2 regions of the Clostridium neonatale genome follow, and region 2 is predicted to be linked to the other one. Evidence: riboswitches for the same ligand, from Rfam matches in the RefSeq annotation. Region 2 holds a riboswitch; the other holds the start of a gene.

Region 1 (10,594 bases), 510 kb from region 2:
TGAAGGCAAAGTAGAGAGTGCATTAAAGAAAGTTAATGGAGTTGTAAATGTAATTGCTAGCTATAGTGCTCAGCAAGTAACTGTTGAATATGATAGTGTGATTTGCAATATTGAACAATTAAAAGAAGCTATTAAGAAAGCTGGTTATAGTACAAAAAATTCAAATAATATTAAATTCGCAGGCTTTTTTGTTGTGGTTGCTGCTATTTTACTAATTGGTAATTCTACTGCGGGATTTGATATGAGCTCTGCTCTAAATAATGCATCTTATATGGTATTATTTATTGTTGGTATGCTTACATCAATTCATTGTGTTGGTATGTGTGGCGGTATAATGCTTACACAAAGTATTTTAAAAGAAGAAAAAAGTAAGTTTCAGACTTTAATGCCTGCAATTTTATATAATGCAGGAAGAGTAACTTCTTATACAATTATTGGTGCTATTGTAGGTGCTTTAGGTTCTGTCCTATCATTATCACTTAATGTGAAAGCAGGGCTTCAAATATTTGCAGGAGTATTTATGGTTATAATGGGATTAAACATGGCAGGATTCTCTATTTTTAGAAAGCTTAATATTAAGTTACCCTGGTCTTCATGTTCTACAAAAAAGAAACCTAAAACTCCTTTCTTAGTTGGAATGTTAAATGGATTAATGCCTTGTGGCCCTTTGCAAACAATGCAGCTTTATGCATTAGGTACTGGTAGTGCAATGAATGGAGCATTATCAATGTTTGTATTTTCTTTAGGAACAGTTCCTTTAATGTTAGGCTTTGGGGCTATATCTGGATTTTTAAGCAAAGGTTATACAAAACAATTATTAAAGTTTAGTGGATTTTTAGTAATAATACTTGGATTAATAATGGGAAATAGAGGCCTTGCACTTGCAGGTTTTGGCCTTCCTAATATAAGAACATTAGCACAAGGTACTTCAGCAAATGCATCTCAAACTAATATAGCTAAACCAACTATTGAAAATGGAGTTCAAATAATAAATATGACAGCAGATAATAATGGGTATACACCTAATGTATTTTATGTACAAAAAGGAATGCCTGTTAAGTGGATAATAACAGGAAGTAAGTTAAATTCCTGTAATAATGCTGTGGTAATACCATCTTTAAATATACAGAAAACTCTAAATTCTGGTGAAAACATAATTGAATTTACTCCAGAAGATAAAGATATAAATTTCAGTTGTTGGATGGGAATGATAAGAGGAGTTATTAAGGTTACTGATAATCTTGATTCTGTGGATACATCTAAGGCAGATCCATCATTGCCACAACCAAGTAGTGGAATGAGTTGCTGCACAGGTAATACAGTAACTGATGCTGAGCAAACTCCAAGTATATATGGTGATGATTTAAGTAAGGTTTCAACTGATAGATTGATTAAAAAGGCTAATATTTCTGGAGATACACAGAGTTTAAATATTAAGGGAACCGGTTATGAATTTGAACCACTTGTAGTAGTATTAGAAAAAGGCATAAAAACAAACCTTTCATTAGATCTTGATTCATATGATAATCCAGATAGCACTTTCACCTTATATGATGGAGAAACTGGTGATGTTGTAACTACATTTACAGGTAAGAAAGGTATTATAGACGTAGATTTTAATATAGATAAAAGTGGATCATATGTAGTAGTCAATAACAATATAGCTGCAATTGGAATCGAAGTAACAGATTCTTTGGAAAATGTAAATTTAGAAGATGTTCGTAAAAATTTTTTAGATAATTAAATTCATTAATTTTTACTGGTATATTCGTATATTCTATATTAACATATTATTCCAGTTAAAATTTAATAACAAAATTGCCAAGGCGACTATGATATAATCACCTATAAAACATAAATCCAATAGAATAAAAAAAGGCTCTAGCATTTTTACCATATTAATATTAGATGATAAAAATGCTAGAGTTCACTAATGAATTTAAAAATAATTTATTAAATTTTCCGGATTTCCTAAGTACGCTAAAGTAATATATCTATAATTTGAATTCTATACTAAATCTCCTTTGACAGCTTCCTCATTTTTCGTCTTTAATTTAAGTATATTATAAATCCCCCCAAGCATTATAAACCATACTGGTGTTACAAATAAAGCCACACGAGTTTCTTTATTAAGTGCTAATATACCTATAACAAAAATTAAAAATGCTAAAATTATATAATTAGCAATTGGGTACAGTGGCATTTTGAATTTGCTCCTAGATGCAAGTTCAGGATTAGTTTTGCGATATCTTAAATGACAAATAACTATAATTGTCCAAATAAAGATAAAGCAGAATGTTGATATGCTTGTAATTAGCACAAATACCCCTTCTGGCATAATATAATTCAGAATAACTGAAATAAAAATCACAGCTGCAGAGAATATTATAGCATTAGAAGGTACTTGATTAGGTGTTAATTTTTTCATTGACTCAGGTGCATTATTTTCTTTAGCAAGAGAATAAACCATACGGCTTGTACTGAAAATACCACTATTACAAGCAGATGCAGCTGATGTTAGTACAACGAAATTTACAATACTTGCTGCTGCTGTAATTCCTACTGCGCTAAATACCTGTACAAATGGACTTTTATCTGGATTAATTGAATTCCATGGGTATATACTCATAATAACAATAAGCGCCCCAATATAGAAAATAATAATTCTAATTGGAATATTATTAATGGCTTTTGGAATAACATGTTCTGGATTTTCAGTTTCACCAGCTGTTAATCCAACTAATTCAATTCCAGTAAAAGCAAATACAACCATTTGAAATGAAAGTACAAAACCTTTTATTCCATTTGGGAGCCAACCACCATTATTCCAAAGGTTTGTAAAGCTAGATGTACCAGCATCTGTAGAGAATCCTTTTATTATCATAAATGTACCAATTATAATTAATGCTAAAATTGCAACAATTTTAATTAATGCAAACCAGAATTCCATTTCTCCAAACAACTTCACTGTTGTAAGATTCATAATTAGTAAAACTATAAGAACTATAAGGCTTGGAACCCACTGAGCTATATTGGGAAACCAGTATTGTATATAAAGTCCAGCAGCAGTTAAGTCAGCCATGGCAAGTGAAATCCAGCAGAACCAATATGTCCATCCAGTAATAAATGCTGATCCGTTTCCTAAATAATCATGTACAAAATCTACAAATGAATGATAGTTTAAGTTAGAAAGTAATAGTTCTCCAAGGGCGCGCATAATAAAAAAACAAACTGTTCCTGTTATGGCATACGCAAATAAAATAGATGGGCCAGCCAAGCTAATAGACCTGCCTGATCCAAGGAATAAGCCTGTACCAATTGCACCTCCAATTGCAAGTAATTGAACATGACGATTTTTAAGGCCTCTAGACAAGTTTTCATTTTCTGACATATTATTCTCCGCCTTTCAAAATTATGAATATTTATTAGTTGGAGATACAAATTATGAATAGATAAGGTCTAAATAAAGTAATTAAATATAAATTACTTTTTAATATATGTTAACTACCCTGTCCTTTTACCTGAGAGTTTCGCTATACAGCTTTCTCCTTCGGTGCTCATTATAAAGAGTCTCTCCAAGGATTCATCCAATAGCGGTCATCTCTAATATGTTATTAGGTACCTGAAAGATTTACTTCTTCGGTGTATAGCCATAGCCATAACTCTCCCGCTATCTTCATCTGAATTATTAAATTTCTTATTATATACTAATACTTTTTTGTAAAATTTACAAGTTTTTTATTTTAATTTAGAAAAACATTTTTCATAAAAATAGCAGACTATATTTCAAGTCCGCTTAAATAATATTCTTTTTAAATCAATAATTTTATTTCCATACCTCTTTTGCAACTTCCTGAACCAGTTTCAATTTTGCCCATTGTTCTTCTTCTGTAAGTTTATTACCTTCTTCCGTAGATGCAAATCCACACTGAGGACTTAAACATAAGCGTTCCAATGGAATGTATTTTGAAGCTTCTTTGATACGTTTAATTATATCATCGTTATTCTCAAGTACAGGAGATTTTGTTGTAATGAGTCCTAATACAACTTTCTTATCTTTACCTACATATTTAAGTGATTCAAAATCACCAGAACGTTCATCATCAAATTCCAAATAAAAGGCCTGTACATTTTCTTTTGCAAAGAGATCTTTTGCTACACTGTCATAACCTCCCTGGCACGCCCATGTAGAATGAAAATTTCCTCTACATATATGAGTGTTAATTACAAGGTCTTCTGGCTTACCTTCAATAGCAAGATTATTGATTCTTATTAATTTTTCAATATTATCTTGAAGGCCATCTTCATCAGTACCAAAAATTAAGCAAGCATTAGGATCAACGCATACTCCCCATGTACAATCATCAAACTGGATGTTCCTGCATCCTGCTGCATATAAGTCTTTAATAACTTTTTTGTATCCATCTGCAATATCTAAAATCAACTCTTCTTCGTTTGGATAAATGGCTTTTGTTTTTTCCAAATTTTCAGGGATAATCATCTGAAATAAAAACTGTGCTGGTGCAGGAATTGTCTGTCTAGCAACAGTATTATCATCTTCAAATTGTTTTACAAATTTAAAATGTTCAACAAAAGGATGACTGTTAACAAATACTTTTCCAATAAGGAATGTGTCATCAATTAATGCTGCCTCTCCATCAAACGGAATTCCATCCTTTGTCTTCTCATGTCCAACACCATTAAATGCCCACATAAAATCAAGATGCCATGAACTCCTCCTAAACTCTCCATCTGTTATAACTCTAAGTCCAGCTGCTTTCTGTTTTGTAATTAAATCTGTAATTGCTACATTTTCAACTTTTTTTAGCTCTTCTGCTGTAATTTTTCCATTTGCATATTCACTTCTTGCCTTCTTTAAATAATCAGGTCTTAAAAAACTTCCTACAATATCATATTTAAACGGTGCATTGTTATTCATAATTATTCCTCCTATAAAAATTGTTAATCTAATTTTAAAAACAATCTTTTATCAAAAATTTTTATTGAAGTAATCATATCATATAAATTTAATTATAGTGTAACTCCAAAAAACTATTACTTGTTATAGTTTTATACTATAGCTGAAATATGTAAATCTTGTTTTTAAAAGCACTAGAAATAAATCTTATATAAATTCTGAAATAATTTCATTTAATGCATCAATGTAAATATTCGCAAGTTTGCTAAGCTTAATACTTTTATGTGAAATCCAACCAACTATTATTTCTTCATTGACATCTAGAGGTACAGCAATAATATCATTTCCATTTAAATCAGAACTTAGAACTCCCGTTGATATAGTGTACCCATTTAATCCAATTAATAGATTAAAAAGAGTTGCTCTATCACTAACTTTTATGTTTTTTTTATGAGAAAGAGTACTTAGTATTTCTTCAGAAAAATGAAATGAATTATATTCTCCCTGCTCAAAACATAAATATGGATAATCCTTCAAATCTTCAATAGTTACTACTTTTTGCTTTGAAAGAGGGTTATTTATACTAATAAATACATGTGGTTTTGCCACAAATAACTTTGTAAACTTTAAGTTGTTTTCCTTAAAGAGTTTATTAAGAATTTTTGAGTTAAACTCATTTAAATATAAAACTCCTATTTCACTTCGAAGATTTTTTACATCGTCAATAATTTCATAGGTTTTCGTTTCTCTTAGACTAAATTCATATTCGTTATTTCCATATTCTTTTATTAAGTTAACGAAAGCATTGACAGAAAAGGCATAATGCTGAGTTGATACAGAAAAATGTTGTGCTGAAGGCTTTGTATTAAAATATCGTTTTTCTAACAGTTCTGTTTGCTCAACTACTTGTCGTGCATAACCTAAAAATTCTGCTCCATCAACTGAAACACTAATTCCTCTGTTTGTACGCTGAAAAATACTTATATTTAGTTCAGTTTCAAGTTCTCTAATTGCATTAGAAAGACTTGGCTGAGTAATAAAAAGCTTTCTAGCAGCAATATTAATTGATCCACATTTTGCAATTTCAATTGCATATTTTAATTGCTGTAATGTCATTTTATCACCACCTTAAAAATAAAAAAATCGCCAAGGCGACTATGATATAGTCTTCTATAAAAATACAAATCCAATAGAATACAATAGCTTTTATAAAACGTAATCCTTTAAGCCGTCGATTTTTTTCAGCGCACTCTGGATTTTCTGAGCTTGCCGAAGAAAAGACCAGGCGCATATAATTTATTTTTTATTCTTTAGGAACTATGCATTTAGTTTATTGCAATATTTTTAAAAATGAATTATCCACAGATTATCCATGAATATAATTTCCTAAAGAATAAAAAAGTCCTTCTAACTGATATGCTAGAAGGTATCAATTTTACAAGTTATATTTCTATATTCTCTTTTACAACCTCTCCTTCTAACATTTGTTCTTCATGTATTGTTATATCAATCTCTTTCTTTAAATCCTTTAATACAGCACCATATGCTGGTATCAAAAATGCATCTGCACATATCCATGCAACTGGACTAGCAAAACATACTGCTATATATCCAAATATAGGAACTAAAACAAATCCACACACTGTTCTTGCTATCATCTCACATACTCCAGCAAGTATTGCAAACATTGAATATCCCATTCCCTGAATAGTAAAACGTACTACATTTACAAAACATAATGGAATATAAAAAGTTGCTGTCATTATTAAATATTTAATTACTTGTGAAAGTATTTGTGCTTCACTACTATCTATAAATATTAATGCTATGCTCTTTCCAAAGAAAATTGATACAATAAGAGCTATTATTGAATATGCTGATCCTATAATTATACTGCTCTTTATTCCTTGACTTATACGCTCTAACTTTCTAGCCCCAACATTTTGTCCAGCATATACCGCCATTGTTGAACCAAGTGCATCAAATGGACAACATAAAAATGCAGATATTTTAGACCCAGCAGCAACTGAAGCTACCACATCTGAACCAAGATTATTTACTGATGTCTGTAGTATTACACTACCTATAGCTGTAATAGAATATTGTAATCCCATTGGTATTCCCATATAACATAACTTTTTAATACATCTTACATCAATTTTTAATTCATCTTTTTCAAATTTAAGAATTTCATATTTTTTTCTCATAAATATTAAGCAACATACTCCTGATATTCCCTGTGATATAACCGTAGCCAAAGCTGATCCTTCTACTCCCATATGCACAAATATTATTAAATATAAGCCCAAAATAACATTAATCACTGAAGATATAATTAAAAAAATAAGTGGTGTCTTACTATCTCCAAGTGAACGAATAATACCTGCTAACAAATTATAAAGAAATGTTACTGGTATTCCTAAAAATATTACAAATATATAATCATATGCACCATCAATAATATTTTCTGGTGTCCTCATCAAAACTAAAATATCTCTGCAAAATACACATACTATAACTGTCATTATAGCTGAAATTATAATTGATAACCATGCACTATTAGCTACATATTTACGTAAAAGTTTATAATCAGATGCTCCAAATTTTTGTGCTACTGGTATTGCAAATCCATTACAAATCCCCATGCAAAATCCAATTATCATAAAATTTATTGAACTTGTTGACCCTACTGCCGCTAAAGAATCAACGCCCAAATATTTCCCTACTATAATTGTATCTGCCATACTATAAAACTGTTGAAATAGCATTCCAAACAATAATGGAATTGAAAATCCCAAAATAATTTTAAATGGATTACCTGTAGTCATATCTTTTGTTTCATTCTTTGCCATAGCCTTTATCCTCTTTCTAAAGCTAATATATTTAAAATATTATATTGCTCTTTTATACTCGTAAAATTTCTTCCTTATTATAGCTTAAGATTTGTTGTTCTTTCAATGACTTATAAGAAAATTATTTCATTTTAATGTATTTTTGTAATTTTTCATAAATAATGTTTAATAACTCTAAAATTAACAATCCCAAGGCTAAAAATTCATTAAAATTAGTTTTGAAATTTTGTGATTTATTAAGTGAATATAATACCATTTAAGAACTTAATAATGTTACTTACTAATTTTCATTAAAAAGGGTAAGTAAATTCCCGTATATTGTGTTGGATTTAGAGCTTTAAAATATTTAAAATACTTCTTTTAATTTTGGTTCTTCATAACTTATCCTAAATCACCTCTATCAATTTTTCATCAAGAGAACATTTAGTTTTTCTTGACATTAAAATACCCCTTTATAGAAACAGTTTTATTATTTTAACTGTCTACTATAAAGGGAGCATATTAAAATTAGATTTTTGTGGGGTTCATGGTGGAAGTAAGGCATAACCTTTGAAATCCACCATAAATTTTATATTAATTTTATTGTAGTTTCTAAAGGTTGTACACCAGTGAGTTGTACACTTCTTTTATCTGGTTGAGATATACCAATAAACAATTTAAAGTTTTTGCTATCAAGTATTCTTTCTCCCTCATCATTTACTACTTCAAAGGATGATTTTTTAACCTTCATAGTTACAACTTTACTTTCTCCTTTCTTTAGTTCAACGCGTTTAAATCCTGCTAAGCTATAATTTAGAACTGCATATTTAGAATCGAGATCTTTAATATAGCATTGTACTACTTCTTCGATATCAAACTCTCCTGTATTTGTGATTTTTATGCTTACATCTACATCTTCGAATTCATCCTTAATATTTGATACATTTAACTCTGATAATTCTACAGTAGAATAAGTTAATCCATATCCAAATGGATATAAGCTTTCTCCTGTAATATAACGATATGTTCTACCCTTCATTGAATAATCAGTAAATTCCGGTATATAATTAAGATCCTTATAAAAAGTTACAGGTAATTTACCGCTTGGTGAGCATTTTCCAAATAATAAATCAGCTACAGCTCTACCACCACGACTTCCTGGATACCATGCATCTAATATAGCAGCACATTTTTCTTCTGCTCCATTAAATGTTAATGCACTTCCTGTACCAATTACTAATATAACTGGTGTTCCAGTTTCAATTATTTTTTCTAGTAGTTCTTGTTGCTTTCTTGGTAAATTTAAGTTTGGTTTATCACCAGCCCCTTCACTATTACCTGCATCACCTTGCTCTCCTTCAATAGTAGAATCTAAGCCTAAGCAAAGAATTGCAACATCTGATCTTTCTGCTATTGAAATTGCTTCTGCTAATCTGTCATCTTGTTCTGCTAATTCTTCAACTCTATCTTTATATAAATGACACCCTTCTGAATAATATACCCTCACATCATCCTGAACAGCTTCATGTATTCCATCTAATACAGTAATATATCTAGATGCAGTTCCTGAATAATTACCCTTAAGCATTATTTTACTATCAGCATTAGGTCCAATCACTGCAATTGCTTTTAGTTTTTCTTTATTTAAAGGCAATATTCCATTGTTTCTTAATAGTACCATTGATTTTCTTGCTGCTTTTAAAGATAATTCATTATGCTTTTTACAATCATTTAATTCATAAGGTATTTTGTTATATTCACATTCTTCATCAAACATTCCAAGCCTTATTCTTGTTGCCATTAATCTTTCTGCTGCTGTTGTTATATCCTCTTCTGTAACCAATCCTTCTTTATATGCTAGTAATATCTGAAGATATATATTTCCACAATTTAAATCACATCCATTTTTAATGGCTAATGCTGCTGATTCAGTGGCAGTACTTGTTACATTGTGATGTAAATGAAAATCTGCAATTGCCCAGCAGTCTGATACTACATGTCCTTTAAAATTCCACTTACCTCTTAATATATCTTTTAATAAAGTTTTACTACCGCAGCAAGGTTCCCCATTTGTACGATTATAAGCTCCCATTACTGCTTCAACATCACCTTCCTTTACACAAGCTTCAAAGGCTGGCAGATAAGTTTCATACAAATCCTTTTTACCTACAATTGCATTGAATTCATGTCTTAATCCTTCTGGTCCACTATGAACAGCAAAGTGCTTAGCACAGGCAGCTATTTTTAAATATTTTCTTTTTCCCTGCAATCCTTTTACAAAAGCTACACCTAATCTAGATGTTAAATATGGATCTTCTCCATAAGTTTCATGTCCTCGACCCCATCTAGGATCTCTAAAAATATTAACATTTGGTGACCAAAAAGTTATCCCTTTATAAATATCTCTATCATCTTTTTTACTACTTTCATTGTATTTTGCACGTCCTTCTGTTGAAATAACTTCTGCAATCTCATGCAATAGCTCATCATCAAACATAGCAGCTAGTCCAATTGCTTGTGGAAATACTGTTGCTGTACCTGCTCTTGCCACTCCATGCAAGCCTTCATTCCACCAATTATATCTAGGAATCCCCAATCTTTTTATAGAGGCTGATTTATAAGTTAGCTGCTCTGCTCTTTCTTGTAAAGTCATCTTTCCTACTATTTCCTTTGCTTTTTCTAAAGCATATTCATGAGTAATTCTTTTCTCTTCCGCCATTTTTCACATCTCCTAAAAATAAATTTATTAAAGTATCAAAGTATTAAATGAATGTGGTTTTACAGTAAAATTGTAATTTATTTCATTAAGATTAAAAGTTATTTCTTGATCTTCATCAAATGGATT
Region 2 (10,594 bases):
GTTTACGAACTTAGAAAGAACTTATAATGATCTATCAGGAAAAGTTTGGGGAATAATAGGTTTGGGCAATATAGGGAAAAAAGTGGCCAAAATTGCGCAAGCTTTTGGTGCAAGAGTAGTTTATTATTCTACATCAGGTAAAAATTCAGATTCTAATTTTGTGAGAGTTGAATTGGAAGAACTGTTAAAAACATGTGATGTTATATCAATTCATGCACCTTTAAATGAGAAAACAAAAGGATTAATCAATTATAAAGCTTTAACTATGATGAAGAAAGATGCAATATTAATTAATGTGGGAAGAGGTCCTATTGTTGTAGATGAAGATTTAGCACAAGCTATAGATGAAGAAATAATTGGTGGAGCAGCTTTGGATGTATTTGAAGCAGAGCCAATACCAAATAATAATCCTTTACTTAGTATAAAAAACACTGAAAAATTAATTATGACGCCTCATATAGCATGGGCAAGTGAAGAAGCTAGAGATAGACTATTTACAGATTTATTGGAAAATATAAGAGCTTATAATAGAGGACAAAAAAGGAATAGAGTAGATATTTAATATGTATAATAAGACTATGTCATTGGCATAGTTCTATTGTTTTATAAAGTTTAGATAGGCAAGGATATTTTAATTTAATATATCAGTATTTTACTAATATTTAACAAGAATATTAGGTTTAATTTAAATTTCTACTATGATAATATAAATATAGAATTATAAACTTAATGAAAAGAGGAATGTTTTGATGAAATATGCATTAGATGTACATACTCATACAATAGTTAGCGGTCATGCTTATTCAACTTTAATGGAAAATGCGAAGGCGGCATCAGAAAAAGGTATCAAAGTTCTTGGAACTACTGAACATGGATGTATGATGCCAAATGCACCACATATTTGGTATTTTAATAACTACAAAGTGTTACCTAGAGAAATGTATGGTGTAACTATGCTTTATGGAGTTGAGGCTAATATATTGAACCATGATGGTAAGATGGATATGGATGATAAAACTTTAGAGAAGGTTGATATAGTAATTGGAAGTATACATGAACCGATATACAATATGGGATCGGTTGAAGAAAATACAAGAGCATATATTAATGCAATAAAAAGTGGAAAGATTGATATTGTAGGGCATCTAGGGAATCCTATGATTCCCGTAAATTATGAAGAAATAGTGAAATGTGCTTTAGAAAATGATGTGTTAATAGAGATTAACAATAGTTCTTTTACTACTTCTCGACTTGGTAGCTTGGGTAATTGCACTAAGATAGCTGAATTATGTAAGAAATATAATGTTACAATAGTTATGAATAGTGATGCTCATTTTTGTACAAAAATAGGAGAATTTAAAGAAGCAATAGATATGCTTGCTTCTATAGATTTTCCGGAAGAACTTATTATAAATTCTGACCCTGAAAAGTTACTTAAAAAGTTAAAAATAAAAGGAAAATTAACTGATTTAAATATATAAAATTATTCAAATTTAAAAATCGATTTTATTAAAAACTGTTTTCTATATGAAAGCAGTTTTTATTTATAATAATTTTGCAGAAAAAAGAATTTAAATATATTCAAAGAATAGTGTAATTGCTTAAAAAACTACTAAAAAGTCTGTTAATTTATATGCAAATTTTGAAAAAAATATAAAATTATCAAGAAGGGATTAAAAATACTTGAAATAAGTTAATAATAACTATATAATTTTAAGGGTAAATTAAATGTAAATGTTCGGATGAAGGCAGTGGGAGAGTTATTATTTATAATTTCTTTTTGATTTATTATAATACACCGAAGAAGCAAATCTTTCAGGTATTAGGACCGTTGCTGGACGAGCCTCTGGAGAGACTCATTTATGAATGAGCACCGAAGGAGCAAAATATTGAAGAAAATATTATTACATTTATTATTTAAAGTAGTAAATTTTTTTAGTATTGAAACTCTCAGGTAAAAGGACAGAGGATAGGAAGCATGACAATTCACAATGTATAATTCACAATGTATAATTGAGGATAAAAATAGCTTTGCTATTTTTGATAAATTTAAATTAAGAAAACTGAAAGTTTTCTACCTAAATTGTAAATTGTAAACTTTGAATTATGAATTGTATAGTCTCTTATTCTCCTCCAATGATAAAAAATATTAGGGGGAATTTTTTTATGTTATTTTCAAATTTCTTATTAGCAGGGAATACATCTACAATTCAAAATGTATTTCAAAAAATCGATGATATTATATGGGGGCCACCTTTATTAATACTTTTGGTTGGGACTGGAATATATCTAACACTTCGCTTAAAATTATTACAAGTCTTTAAATTACCGTTAGCATTAAAATATGTATTTGGAAAAGATGAAGAAGCTCAAAATGATGATGCACATGGAGATGTATCAAGTTTTGGAGCACTATGTACAGCGTTATCAGCAACAATTGGAACAGGAAATATAGTAGGTGTTGCGACAGCAGTAAAAGCAGGAGGGCCAGGAGCACTATTTTGGATGTGGATTGCGGCTTTCTTTGGAATGGCAACTAAGTATGCAGAAGGTGTACTCGCAATAAAATATAGAGAAGTAGATGAAAACGGACAAATGTGTGGTGGACCTATGTACTATATACAAAATGGGTTAGGTATGAAATGGTTAGCTAAATTATTTGCATTGTTTGGTGTTGGAGTTGCTTTCTTTGGAATAGGAACATTTGGTCAAGTTAATTCAATAGCAGCAGCAGCACAAAATTTTAATATACCTAAAATTGCAACGGCTGTAGTCATAACAGCATTAGTAGCTTTAGTAACATTAGGTGGAATTAAAAGAATATCAAAAGTATCTGAAGCAATAGTTCCATTTATGGCAGTAGCATATATTATTGGAGCTGTTATAGTACTTGCATGTAATTTTAGAGCAATACCACAAGCTTTAGGTTTAATAATAACTAGTGCTTTTAATCCTAAAGCTGTAGGTGGTGCAATTGCAGGTGTAACTGTTTCTGTAGCACTTAGAAATGGGATTGCAAGAGGGGTATTTTCAAATGAATCAGGACTTGGAAGTGCACCAATAGCAGCAGCAGCAGCAAAAACAAATTTTCCAGCAAGACAAGGCTTGATTTCTATGACAGGAACATTTTTTGATACAATACTAATTTGTACAATGACAGGACTTGTAATAGTATTAACAAGTGGAAGCACTGGTGTGTTTGAAGTTGGAGCAACAATTGAAGGAGCAGGACTTACATCAGCAGCTTTTGAAATTGGTTTACCTATAGCCACTATTGGAAAATACATTGTTAATATAGGATTAGTTTTCTTTGCATTTACTACCATACTTGGATGGAACTATTATGGTGAAAAGTGTATGCAATATTTATGCGGAACTAAGTCTATAATGCCATATAGAATAATATATATAGTACTTGTTGCAATAGGACCTTTCTTGCCATTGGAATTAATATTTATAATTGCAGATATAGTTAATGGATGCATGGCATTTCCTAACCTAGTTGGACTTATAGGGCTTAGAAAGGTTGTTATAAAAGAAACAGAAGACTACTTTAATAGCTTGGAAAATGAAAAGCTAGGTAATAAAGAATATGACCTTGCATAATAACATAAATAAAGGACGTATAATCATGGTTTAGTGGATAACAACCGAAATTCAATATATGATATGCTCGATTGCGTAAATATTTCAGCCCAAAATTCTAATGAAAGAGGTTGCTCCAAAAAAAGTTTGCTCCGACAACAAGTGTTGGACAAACAATTTTGGAACGGCCTTCAGCCTCTTTCAAAGAATTTAAAGGCTAAAATATTTAATGCAATACTACACATAAGCAGAGAACCACATAAGAGTTTTATTTCGATTATTCACACTAAACTCAGTACGTTCTTTATTTATTTTATGATGCAACATGTTTTAATATTTGATAGAATATTTTTTTTCATTATCTATAATAGAAAGTTTATCTAAAACTAAATCATCAACTCGACAAAAGCCATTTCCTTTTTTTATAGCAGCAATAAAGGAAAGGACATCTTGCTCTAAGCCTTGAACTTCTATGGATACTTTACCATCATATAGATTTTTACAAAAACCTGTTAAATTAAACTGCATAGCTTTCATTTGAGTGAAATATCTAAATCCTACACCTTGAACTTTACCATCAACAATTATTGAATATCTAATCATAAATCCTCCTAAGTATAAGTAATTTATTTATATATTGAAACTTATAGCATGAATTAATACTTAAATTATAGCATATTCTAAAAAAAATAATAATATACATATAAAAGTGTTTCTAATTTTCTGAAAATTGAGTATAATATATGTAAACTAGGGAATAATTTCAACGTGAGTGTTTATAGAAAGGATGACTTTATTATGGAAAGAACTATGGTGCTAATTAAGCCTGATGGAGTAGAAAGAAATATAATAGGAAATATTATAAGTTGTTATGAAGCTAATGGTTTAAAGATAAAAGAATTAAAAATGATGAAAGCAACAAGAGAAATTGCAGAAAAACATTATTCTCAACATAAAGGTAAAGATTTTTATGAGGAATTAATAACGTTTATAACAAGAAGTCCATTAGTAGCAATTATATTAATAGGAGAAGAGGCAGTAAATAGAGTAAGAGCAATAAATGGTGCAACTAGTCCAGATGATGCTGCTGAAGGAACAATAAGACATAGATATGCTAGAAGTAAAACAGAAAATTGCGTACATGCATCTGATACAGTAGAAAGTGCAGAAGAAGAAATCAATTTATGGTTTTCAGAATTAAAATAAATAATACCCACTATTTGAGATTTTCGGATAGTGGGTATCATTTATAAGTTAGTTATTTAGTTTTTATATTCATCCATGCATCATCATATAATTTTAGATTATCACCTAAATCAACGAATATTTCACATTTATCAAGAACATCTTTAGATGGATAAGATTTTTTAACTTCATCATCTAACATCTCATATGTAGCTTTATTTGGAGTTGAATAACCAATATAATCAACATTTTGTTTTGAATTTTCTGGATCAGTTAAAAAATTAATTAGTTTTTCAGCATTTTCCTTGTTTTTAGAACCTTTAGGTATTACCATCGCATCAAACCACTTATTTGATCCTTCTTCTGGAATTACATATTTAAGCTCTGGATTTTCAGACATAATATATGCAGCATCTCCAGACCAAACAGTAGCTAAAGCAGCTTCTCCATTAATCATCTTATCTTTAACTTCATCAACATAATAAAGTGGATCCATAGTTTGTTTTTGTTTAACCAATTCATCTGTAGCGGCAGCTATTTCATCTGGATTAGTACTATTTATAGAATATCCTAATTTATCCAACCCTATAGCTATGGTATCTCGCATAGAATCAAACATAATTACTTGTTTTCCACTATATTTAGTATTCCATAAAATATCCCAACTAGTAACAGGCTCAGTTACTACAGCAGGATCATAAATTATTCCTATTGTTCCCCACATGTAAGGTACAGAATATTCATTATTAGGGTCATATGATAAGTTTTTATACGTATCATCTATATATTCATAATTGGGTATATTATTAAAATCTAATTTTTCAACCATATCTTCTTTAATCATTTTTTCAATCATATAATCTGATGGAATGACTAAATCATAACTTCCAGGAGTACTTTTTAATTTTTGATACATGATTTCATTAGTATCGTAAGTAGAATAATCTACTTTTATCCCGGTTTCTTTGGTGAATTTAGCCAATAAATCTTCATCGATATAATCTCCACAGTTATAGAAATATACAGTTCCATTATCAGCAGTATTGTTTGAACTTCCACATCCAGATAAAAGTCCTATAGATATTAGTGAAGATAAAGCTAATGCGCCTAAAAGCTTGAATTTTTTCAAAACTATCACCTCTTATTATATTAATTATTTTTCAGTTAAACTTTGTTTTTTATTAACAATTATTAATAAAGCTAATACGGTAATAAACATTAATGTAGAAAGTGCATTAATTTCTGGTTTTATGCCCCTTCTAGCCATTGAATATATTTCAATAGATAAGTTTGTTACTCCAGGTCCAGTAGTAAAGAAACTAATTACAAAGTCATCAATTGACATTGTAAAAGCCATTAAAAATCCAGCAAATATTCCAGGTTTTATTTGAGGAATAACTACTTTTCTTATAGCATATATTGGAGTAGCACCAAGATCAGCTGCAGCCTCTAACGTGTTTTCGGGTAATTGCTTTAATTTTGGCAATACAGATAAAATAACATATGGTATATCAAATGTTATATGTGCAAGCAGCATTGTAGTGAATCCAAAATCAAACTTTAAAAATATAAACAAACTCATAAGAGCAATACCAGTTACTATATCTGGATTTAAAACAGGCAGATAGTTAATATTTAAAATTAATGCTTTTAATTTGCCACCCATTTTAGATATAGCTATTGCTGCTATTGTTCCAACTATAGTTGATATTACTGAAGCTAATAAAGCAATTAGTATAGTATAATAAAGTGCAGACATAAGTCTGTTATTATTAAATAATTCTAAATACCATTTAAAAGTGAATCCTGTCCATTTACCCATAGTTTTAGATTCATTAAATGAAAATACCATGAGCGTAAAGATAGGTGTGTATAAGAACAAAAAAATGATAATTAAATAAAATCTTTTTATAAATCGCTCTAATTTAGCTACCATAATTGTCCACCGCCTTCCTTACTGTCACTGCTGTCAAATTTTGAGGTTATAGCCATAAATATTAGAATTATAATCATCATAAATATTGAAATAGCAGAACCAAAATTCCAGTCTCCCATTGTTGTGTATTGTTGTTCAATTAAATTTCCGACTAACATATATTGTCCGCCGCCAAGTAATCTAGAAATTACAAATGTAGAAACGGCAGGCATAAATACCATTGTGATACCTGAGAAGATTCCAGGAACGCTTAATGGGAGTATAATTTTCATAAATACTTTAAACTTATTGGCACCCAGATCAGCAGCAGCATTAATTAAATCTTTATCCATTTTAATTAATATAGTATATAATGGTAATACCATGAAAGGTAGAAAATTGTAAACCATTCCGAGTAGCACTGCGCCATCATTATATAAAAATTGAATTGGTGCAACTCCAATCTTTCTAAGTAGCGTATTTATAATACCTGTTTTTCCTAAGATAGGTAACCAAGCATAAGTTCTAAGTAAAAAATTCATCCACATTGGAAGAATAAATAACATTATTAAAAGATTTCTAGTACTAGATTTCATTTGAGAAATTATGTATGCTATAGGATATCCTATTATTAAGCAAGCTATAGTAGATATAAAAGCTAGCCATATTGATCTCTTAAATACACTAAAATATTGAGGAGATAACAATCTAGTATAGTTTTCTAATGAAAATGCATATCCTGAAGAAGTTTCTTTTGTAAAGCTGAAAAATAAAACTATGATTAATGGAATTACTATAAATAATGCGCTCCAAACAAAATAAGGATAAGCAATTAATGAAGTTTTTTTCTTATTCATTTTGCCCACTCTTTCTCATAATATGAATGTCTTCAGGATAAATATCAAGACCTATGATACTGCCTACTTCAGCGCATTTAGTATTATGAAGTATAAAATCAAATTCTTCAGTTGAAACAATCATTTCATAGTGAACTCCTTTGAAGATTTGAGAAGTTACAGTTCCTTTAAGCATTCCATTATCAGCATCTACCATTTTTATATCTTCAGGTCTTATAACCACATCAATAGGCTCCATTTTTTCAAAGCCTTCATCAACACATTCAAAAGTTTTATTACAAAATTCTACTTTAAAATTATCTATCATAGTTCCGTTAAGTATATTACTTTCACCAATAAAATCTGCAACAAAAGCATTAGCAGGTTCATTATAAATGTCCTGTGGTGTTCCCATTTGTTGAATAATTCCTTTATTCATAACTATAATAGTATCTGACATTGTAAGAGCTTCTTCTTGATCATGTGTTACAAAAACAAATGTTATTCCAACTTCTTGTTGAATTTTTTTTAATTCAATTTGCATTTCTTTTCTAAGCTTCAAATCCAATGCACCTAGAGGTTCATCAAGAAGTAGTATTTCAGGTTTGTTAATTAATGCTCTTGCTATAGCAACTCTTTGCTGTTGTCCACCACTTAATGAATCAACACTTCTTTTTTCAAATCCCTTTAGAGCAACTAAAGAAAGCATTTCTTCTACTTTATTTTTTATTTCATCTTTTGGAAGCTTCTTAAGCTTTAGTCCGAAAGCAATATTATCAAATATATTCATATGAGGAAATAATGCATATTTTTGAAATACAGTATTCACTTTTCTTTTGTATGGAGGCAATGTTGAAATATCATTGTTCTTAAATATTAGCTCTCCAGAATCTGCATTTTCAAATCCAGCAATTATTTTAAGGGTAGTTGTTTTACCACATCCACTTGGTCCAAGTAATGTTAAAAATTCATTCTTTTTTATATTTAAAGATAAATTATCTAATACTTTTTGTTCACCATAAGATTTGTTAAGGTTTTTTAGTTCTAAAATATTTTCGCTCACAAGAACACCTCTTTCTAAAAATTAAAATGATGGTGGAGTACTAATCCAAATTACCTTAGCAGGTACTTTACTATTGTTAGAAATATAGTGCGTAACTTTAGCTTTGTAGTAGAAGCTCTCACCTTTTTTCACTTTATATTTCTTTTTACCTAAGTGAAGCGTTATTGAACCAGATAAAACATATCCAAATTCTTCACCTTCATGTGGTTCTTCCTCAATGTACTGACCACCTGCTTCAATAGTTATCATGATTGGTTCCATTGCATTCTTTTGTGCATTTGGGATTAACCATTTTAAAGAGTACTTAAGTTCACTGTCTTCAGTTTCAAACATATCATCTTTAGAGTATGTAACTTTTTCTTCTTTTGTATCACTAAAAAAGTCTGGTAAGTTTGTTCCAAGGATTTCAAGTATATCTATTAAAGTAGCAATTGATGGTGAGGTTAAATCATTTTCTACTTGTGATATAAATCCCTTGGATAATTCACATCGATTTGCAAGTTCTTCTTGAGTTAATTGTTTTTCCATTCTCAAGATACGAATTTTCTCTCCAATTTGCATAATTTCACCTACTAAATCATCTATATTATAACTTTTACTAAACATTAAGTTTAAGATTACTAAACAAACATATTATATAGACTTTATATTTAAAAATCAATATTTTTTTAAAAAAACTTGATTTTTAAAATGAAAATTAATTAAACTATTTATAAGCAAATAAAACCAGTGGGATATTCAACATAAATAATAATATGATATAATTTAACTATGTCCATAGTAATTCTGAGAGGAGTACATTATGAAGTTTAAAAAAGTTACCATTCTTAGTAGTATTTTTTTATTGTTTCTTATACTAATTACTGTATTAATAGCTTATAAGTATGTTGGACCAGGAGCTGAGGATATTAAGTCATGTAAAAATTTTATAAGTAAATTACAATCTATTAATGCCATTGATGTAAAGATAAAAGTAAACGATGCAAAATATAAAAGAGACAATAGAATTACTAGTCAAAATGATTTGGTAGAAAAGAGTGTTGTTAGTGAAGAGTATGCTTTGGATCTAGACAAAAATAATAATGTAATAGGATTTATAAAAAAAGATATACCAAAAGCAAACGAAATTAAAATAGAATTAGATGAAGCAAAAAAATTATCAAAAAAATATTTAACCAATATATATAGTGAAGATATAGTACTGAAGTCAATTCAATTAAATAATGATGAAAACAATTTACCATATTATTCATTTATATATACAAGGGCAAAAGACGGATATCCATTTTATTTCGATGAAATTAAATTAAATATAGATAAACAAAATGGAATGCTAGATGGTTATTCCAACTCTACAATGCAAAGAGAATGCAAAGAAGCTAAAATAAATATTTCAGAAAAAGAAGCTGAAGAGTATGGAAAAGCATTTTTTTTGAAATATAATAATGACGGAGTTGTTCAAGCTGGGACATCCCTAGTTTATGCAGATAATAAAATTGAAGAAAAAGTAGGAACAATATCTGAGTTATGCTATATGGTGATTATTACAGGAAAAGATATTGATTCTAATGAAATAAGATGGAAGATATTTATAAGCTCAGAAGATGGAAGTATAGTTAATTCATTAAAAGATGGGACAGAAAAAAAAGTTAAAACTCAATAATAGTATTTTATTAAAATAATAAAAATACAGGTATACACAAAAATATATACCTGTATTTTTACTATAAAAAACTTATTTCCATTCATCTGCATTTTTTAATTCTGGAATAGATGATGATTTAAAAACTGGATCAGATATTCCAGATTTTTTTTGTTTAGTGTAATCATCTAAAGCTTTAAATGCAAACTTACCAAGAAGAATTATTGCAATAAGATTGATTATTGCCATTAAAGCCATAAAGACATCGGCTAAATCCCAAACTATTTGTAAGCTTGCTACAGAACCAAATAAAACCATTCCAGCGACAAAAAGCCTATATATGATAAGATAGATCTTTTTTTCAGATA

The links. Region 2 has a riboswitch for glycine ahead of CNEONATNEC86_RS16570 (alanine/glycine:cation symporter family protein). Riboswitches for the same ligand answer to the same signal wherever they lie in the genome.
Region 1: another riboswitch for glycine. It lies ahead of CNEONATNEC86_RS14175 (amino acid permease); the one in region 2 lies ahead of CNEONATNEC86_RS16570 (alanine/glycine:cation symporter family protein).

What each region holds. Positions count from the first base shown of each region.
Region 1 covers NZ_UICR01000002.1:559,572-570,165, forward strand. Annotated here, with positions in the region: gene CNEONATNEC86_RS14170 (urease accessory protein UreH domain-containing protein) at 1-1,744, shown strand, start outside; gene CNEONATNEC86_RS14175 (amino acid permease) at 2,009-3,391, opposite strand; glycine riboswitch at 3,500-3,589, opposite strand; gene CNEONATNEC86_RS14180 (5-methyltetrahydropteroyltriglutamate--homocysteine S-methyltransferase) at 3,827-4,939, opposite strand; gene CNEONATNEC86_RS14185 (LysR family transcriptional regulator) at 5,126-6,034, opposite strand; gene CNEONATNEC86_RS14190 (MATE family efflux transporter) at 6,361-7,770, opposite strand; gene CNEONATNEC86_RS14195 (glycoside hydrolase family 3 C-terminal domain-containing protein) at 8,339-10,468, opposite strand; gene CNEONATNEC86_RS14200 (glycoside hydrolase family 30 protein) at 10,496-10,594, opposite strand, start outside.
Region 2 covers NZ_UICR01000002.1:1,074,511-1,085,104, reverse strand. Annotated here, with positions in the region: gene CNEONATNEC86_RS16580 (D-2-hydroxyacid dehydrogenase) at 1-562, shown strand, start outside; gene CNEONATNEC86_RS16575 (phosphatase) at 750-1,481, shown strand; glycine riboswitch at 1,743-1,841, shown strand; glycine riboswitch at 1,844-1,969, shown strand; gene CNEONATNEC86_RS16570 (alanine/glycine:cation symporter family protein) at 2,167-3,606, shown strand; gene CNEONATNEC86_RS16565 (acylphosphatase) at 3,916-4,188, opposite strand; gene ndk (nucleoside-diphosphate kinase) at 4,381-4,791, shown strand; gene CNEONATNEC86_RS16555 (ABC transporter substrate-binding protein) at 4,844-5,899, opposite strand; gene CNEONATNEC86_RS16550 (ABC transporter permease) at 5,924-6,706, opposite strand; gene CNEONATNEC86_RS16545 (ABC transporter permease) at 6,700-7,542, opposite strand; gene potA (spermidine/putrescine ABC transporter ATP-binding protein) at 7,535-8,584, opposite strand; gene CNEONATNEC86_RS16535 (helix-turn-helix domain-containing protein) at 8,606-9,145, opposite strand; gene CNEONATNEC86_RS16530 (YcdB/YcdC domain-containing protein) at 9,387-10,247, shown strand; gene CNEONATNEC86_RS16525 (alanine/glycine:cation symporter family protein) at 10,320-10,594, opposite strand, start outside.